Regions from separate parts of the Insulibacter thermoxylanivorax genome, predicted to be linked through region 1. Evidence: riboswitches for the same ligand, from Rfam matches in the RefSeq annotation. Region 1 holds a riboswitch; the other holds the start of a gene.
What was found. Region 1 has a riboswitch for cyclic di-GMP ahead of PRECH8_RS11150 (putative bifunctional diguanylate cyclase/phosphodiesterase). Riboswitches for the same ligand answer to the same signal wherever they lie in the genome.
Positions count from the first base shown of each region.

Region 1 (3,116 bases):
CGATGTAGGCGGTCGCTACTCCGTACTGACTGCCGTAGGACTTCTGCCGATCGCTGTAGCCGGCATCGATATCGATGCGATGATGCAGGGTGCTGCTGACGCTTCGCGTGAATATGCGAACCCGAACCTAAGCGAAAACGCCAGCTACCAATATGCAGCGCTTCGCAACATCCTGTACCGCAAGGGTAAGACAACGGAGATCCTCGTGAACTACGAGCCTTCCCTCCACTTCTTCTCTGAATGGTGGAAGCAGCTGTACGGGGAGAGCGAAGGGAAGGATCATAAGGGAATCTATCCGGCTTCCGTTGATTTCTCGACGGACCTGCACTCCATGGGGCAGTTCATCCAAGAAGGAACGCGCAACCTGTTCGAGACCGTCCTGCAGGTGGAGAAGCCGCTGGAGGAGATCGTCATCGGTGAGGACGCTGAGAATCTTGACGGTCTGAACTTCCTCGCCGGCAAGACGATGGATTTCGTCAATAAGAAAGCCTTCGAAGGAACCCTGCTGGCTCATACTGACGGCGGCGTACCGAACCTGGTCGTGACCATTCCGGAAATCTCGCCGTATTGGTTCGGCTACCTCGTATACTTCTTCGAGAAGGCATGCGGCATCAGCGGTTACCTGCTCGGAGTGAATCCATTCGACCAACCGGGAGTCGAGGCATACAAGAAGAACATGTTCGCTCTGCTTGGCAAGCCCGGATTCGAAGACCAGAAGGCTGAACTGGAACGCCGTCTGGGAAGAGCGTGATGCTGCCCGATGCTCTTAAGCTACCGAACGGTTCAGGGGCCCGGCGAGGCTGAGATCGTCATCAAGAAGTCGCGCTTCATCGGCCATTGCCGGCCCGTGGCAACCGAAGAAGAAGCGATTCAATTCATCGAAGAGATCAAGAAAAAACACTGGTCGGCGACGCATAACTGTTCGGCTTATCTGGTCGGTGACCGGGATGAGTATCAGAAGCAGTCCGATGATGGAGAGCCAAGCGGCACAGCCGGCAAACCGATGCTGGAAGTGCTTAAACAGCAAGGACTGAAATACACCGCCGTTGTCGTAACGCGCTACTTCGGCGGAACCCTGCTCGGAGCCGGCGGTCTCGTAAGAGCTTACACGGAGGCCACAGTGGAAGCTGTCAAGGCAGCGAAGCCCGTGCTCAAAGTCCTGCACAGAGAAGTTACGGTGACGGTCGATTACACCTGGTACGGCAAGTTGGAGAATGAGCTCAACAACCGCGGCGTAATCACCGAACCTCCGACATTTACCGACAAGGTGAGCATCCTCTGTCTGCCTGAAGCGGAAGAAGCAGAGCGCTTCACTGCTTGGATTACGGACCTGACGCAAGGACAGGGCATCATCGAACAGAGAGAATATCGATATATCGAACAAGAGATCTAGGATTATAGGATCGAAAAAAGGCCGAGGGATCATTTCCCTCGGCCTACTGCTTTATATACGACATAGACAAAATAGGACCTCTGTGTTATATTTAGGATTATTCAACCATGTTTTTCTATCCTACATATGGCAATATTCAACAAGGACATCAACTGCGATAATAGCAAACTCATCGAAAGGTGAGGACGCAAAGCTACGGGCCTAAGGAAGGATCACTTCTATTGGTCGCCGAGTTGCCGAACAGGTTGACGGAACATGGATTTGAATTCAACATCCATCGGCAATCGGTGGATGTTTCTTTATGAGTAAGGTCCTAGTGCTGCCTCTGCTGGATGAGTCGTTTTTGAAGGGACGGAGTATCGTGTTAGACAATGGGTTGATTCTGATCATCTCCGGAATCGCCGTCGTTCTGATCCTGGTCGCCTTGCGGGTGGGTTATCTATTTGCGCTGCGCGAGATGAACCGTACTAAACGCATCATGATGACCCATGACCCGCTGACCGGCTTGCTCAATCGACAAGCGTTCATGCAGCGGTTAGAAGAGCGCATACGTGAAGCCGGCCATGATCCGTTGACCGTTGTTCTGCTGAACGTGAATCGATTCCGCTGGATCAACGATGCCTTGGGCAGTGATCTTGGCGATCTCATCATCATGATCGTCGCTCAGCAGCTGCGTATGGGGATCGAAGGCAAGCCGGATATCGCCAGGTTAAGCGGAGATGAATTTGCTCTGATCCTCGATCATGATACAGCTGAATCGAGACAGATCGTCATGGATCTGATCCGCCGTTTCGATGAACAGCCGGTCGAGGTGCGCGGACAGTCTCTGCAGATCCTGGCTTCTGCCGGGCTGGCAGGTTATCCTCGGCATGGCAGAACCGCCAGCGAACTGGTGAGCCATGCGGATACCGCGCTGACTCAAGCCAGACAGTCTTATATCCACGTCGTCGAATTCGATCCTGTGATGGATGAAGAGATGCATGACCGTTTGCAGCTGGCGACGGAATTAAGAACAGCGATCCGCAATGGCGAGCTCAGCTTGGCCTACCAGCCCCGCATTGACCTGGCAACAGGCAGGATCGCAGCGATCGAGGCGCTTCTGCGCTGGCAGCACCCGGAGCTGGGCCATGTACGGCCCAGCAGGTTCATCCCGATCGCGGAACAGACGGGTCTGATCGTGCCGATCGGTGAGTGGGTGCTTGAGACGGCCTGTGCGCAAGCGGCCGGCTGGAACTGGCAAGGCAGCGAAGAGTGCCGGATCAGCATCAATATCTCTGTGCAGCAGATGGTTCACCCGGATTTTGTCGCTGTATTGGATGATGTGTTGGCGCGCACCGGTCTCAATCCGAAGCAATTGGAATTGGAGCTGACCGAGAGCATCTTCATCGAGAATCCGCAAAAGATCAGCAAGATCTTGGACAAGATCAAGGAGCGGGGCATACGTATTGCAATCGATGACTTCGGCAAGGGATATTCCTCGCTCAACTACCTCAAGCGATATCCAGCGGATACGCTGAAGATCGACAAGGAGTTCATCACCGGCACGCAGTCCGATACCGGACAGATCATCACCGCTTCTGTCATCCAGCTTGCGAGGGACCTCGGACTCACCGTTGTTGCGGAAGGCGTAGAACAGTCCGAGCAGTTAGCGTTCCTTATGCGCAAGGGCTGCAATGAAGTTCAAGGTTATCTGTTATGCCGCCCTGTGCCGCATGATGTATGC
Region 1 is NZ_BMAQ01000031.1:24,034-27,149, reverse strand. It holds gene PRECH8_RS11160 (glucose-6-phosphate isomerase) at 1-751, shown strand, start outside; gene PRECH8_RS11155 (YigZ family protein) at 761-1,393, shown strand; cyclic di-GMP riboswitch class I at 1,546-1,634, shown strand; gene PRECH8_RS11150 (putative bifunctional diguanylate cyclase/phosphodiesterase) at 1,695-3,116, shown strand, end outside.

Region 2 (3,116 bases), on a different contig from region 1:
TTCCAAGTATCCAAGCAGTTCTGGTCTTATCTTGTGCAGAGCAAGATCATTGAGAATCCGCGGGATTTTATCGCTCCTGTACCGCATATGAGTTTCGTCCAAGGAGAGCAAGATTCGGCTTTCCTTAAGAAACGCTACGAGACGATGTCACGCCATCCGCTGTTTCAAGGCATGGAGTATTCGGAGGATCCGGATCAGCTTCGGGAGTGGATCCCGCTGATGATGCAGGATCGGATCATAAAGGGCCCGATCGCGGCGACGCGAATGGAATCGGGCACGGATGTGAACTTTGGGGCATTAACGCGTCTGCTCTTTGGTCATCTGCAGCGGAAGCAGGTGAATGTCCAATACCATCGCCACGTGGATGATCTCAAGCGCGCCGGCGACGGATCTTGGGAACTTAAGGTTAGGAATCTTCAGACCGGTGAGACAGAATACCACCGTGCCAAGTTCGTCTTCATCGGCGGCGGAGGCGGCAGTCTGCATCTGCTGCAGAAGTCCGGCATTCCCGAGGGCAAGGGGATCGGCGGTTTCCCGGTCAGCGGCTTGTTCATGGTCTGCAAGAATCCGGAGATCGTCACACAGCACCATGCGAAGGTGTACGGCAAGGCTCCGGTCGGCGCACCGCCGATGTCGGTGCCGCACTTGGATACGAGGATCATCGATCACGAAAGATCCCTGTTGTTCGGTCCCTTTGCGGGCTTCTCGCCCAAGTTCTTGAAAGCCGGGTCGATGCTTGATCTGTTCACATCCGTGAAGCTGCACAATTTGTTGACGATGCTGGCCGCCGGGGTGAAGAATTTCTCGCTGACGGCATACCTCATCCAGCAGGTCATGTTGACGAAGGAACAGCGCATGGAGGCCTTGCGAGAGTTCATCCCGAATGCGAGGAGCGAAGATTGGGAGCTGATCGTCGCTGGACAGCGGGTTCAGATCATCAAGGACACAGCAGTCGGCAGAGGAACGCTGCAATTCGGAACTGAGGTGATCAGCGCGGCGGACGGGTCGATTGCCGCTCTGTTAGGTGCTTCCCCAGGTGCTTCCACAGCCGTATCCGTGATGTTGGAAGTGATCCAGAGATGTTTTCCGCAATATCTCAAGGCTTGGGAAGAGAAGATTGTGGAGATGATTCCTTCCTATGGCCTCAAGTTAACGGAACATCCCGAGCTGATTCAGGAACTGCACGAATCAACGGCACGCATGCTGGGATTAGAAGCAGAAGCAGTGCCCGGCCAAACAGCAAGTGTACAGCAAGAAGCCTGAATGCCGAGTCGTTCAGGCTTCTCTTATGAGAGTGCAGCCGCCAGATGGGATAGAGTGAAGGATGCATGCAAGAGTAAACAAGCGAAATAAATTCTAAAGACCTAATACATGAGGTAAGAACCAGTTCCAACAGACTGTTATTCCTTGCTGATAGACGTGAAGAATGTCGAATTATGTTGAACGTGGGGGACAGCTGATTTATAATTACTCTAAGAATTCGATAAGGGCAAACTTGTCGAAAGACAAAGACGCAAAGCTGCGGGCCTAAGGACAGATTCTATGACTATGGCAGCCGGTCCGCCGAGGCAAATAGACACTTCGGCCACTTTCCTATAAAGTGGCTTTTGTTATGTGTATGTATCGATCGGAGGGGGGAGAGGCTGATGAAGTCATGGGACTTATATTCATTGAACGATCGCAACAAGTTTATGCTGTTCATATGCTGGACGATGGCGATCGTGGGAAGCATCTCGGCAGCGATTGCCGTCGAATTAAGATTTGCCGCAGCGATTCTGACCGCAGGCGTCCTGCTCTTCACGATCCCCACCATTCTGGTATGGAGACAGATCCTCGATCGATACATCATGTACTATATCGCTTTGATCTTCTCGATCCAGGGTTATCTCCTTCCGCCGGAATTCGTCGTCTACATCCTGACTTTCTTCTACAGCGCCCTGATCTCCTTGTATTTTGATTATCGTCCTGTACTCATCATCGGATTGGCTAACGTAGTCTATACTATCTATTTTGTAAGCCGGTATCATGAAACGGTATTCCTTGCTCCAGACCCCCTGCATCACATGGTTCCATTGGTATCGATACATATCTTGGTCACCAGTTTGCTTGCGGCAGAAGCGATCATCGGTGCACGCCTTCGTTCCAACAGCATGATGATGGAGAAACTGTCCAAGACCGATCCGCTGACCGGGTTGTATAATCACAAGATGTTCTATGAATACCTGGATTCCATGCTGGAAGAGCTGAAGGACCGGCAGATCGAATACTTGCAGGTGGCGGTGATGGATATCGATAATTTCAAACAGATCAATGATACATACGGCCATTCAACAGGGGATGTGATCATTACGAGGGTCGCGGAGACGATCAGCCGCGAGAAGGAGAGCGAGGACTTCGCAGCACGGTATGGCGGTGAGGAGTTTGCATTGATCTTCACCGATAAATCGCTTAAGGATTCCTTGTACATCTGCGAGCGCATCCGTACATCCTTGATGCGTTTCCGACATCCAGAGACAGGGCATGAACCGGTGACGGTCAGCATCGGTCTCAAGGCGGCGAAGCCCGGTATGAGCGGTTCAGAGCTGTTCGATCAAGCAGATGCGTTATTATATAAAGCGAAGCGGAGCGGCAAGAATCACACCGTCAGCGATGAATAAGGGCTGTCCAGCAAGCAGTGATGACTGACTGGCGGACAGCCCTATGCGTACTTATGCGTGATGAACTTCGCCTCGCGCACTGATTTTACTCCTCTGCATGCTCATCTGCACACTTAAACATCCAACCATACGGGTGCAAGTTTGGAAGATGGTGAATCGCCAAGATCAGGAGTATAGTTTGGCGATCTCTTGCCGCACCAGAGGCGCCACCTTAGTCCCGAGGAGTTCGATCGAGCGCAGCATGTCTTCATGCGGGATCGAGCCAAAATCGCTGTGCAGCATGAAGCGGGTGATGCCGAGATTCTTATGCAGCAAGATGATCTTCTCTGCAACATATTCCGGATCGCCGACATAGAGCGCACCGTCTAAGCTGCGAGCGGCTTCGAAGGAAGCGCGGCCGTATGGAGGCCATCCGCGTTCACGGCCCAGCTTGTTCATCTGAGCAACATGCGGCGGATA
Region 2 is NZ_BMAQ01000004.1:83,604-86,719, reverse strand. It holds gene PRECH8_RS02825 (malate:quinone oxidoreductase) at 1-1,263, shown strand, start outside; cyclic di-GMP riboswitch class I at 1,479-1,568, shown strand; gene PRECH8_RS02820 (GGDEF domain-containing protein) at 1,647-2,657, shown strand; gene PRECH8_RS02815 (LLM class flavin-dependent oxidoreductase) at 2,823-3,116, opposite strand, start outside.
Region 2: it holds a riboswitch for cyclic di-GMP, as region 1 does, so the genes downstream of both, PRECH8_RS02820 (GGDEF domain-containing protein) here and PRECH8_RS11150 (putative bifunctional diguanylate cyclase/phosphodiesterase) in region 1, are expected to answer to the same signal.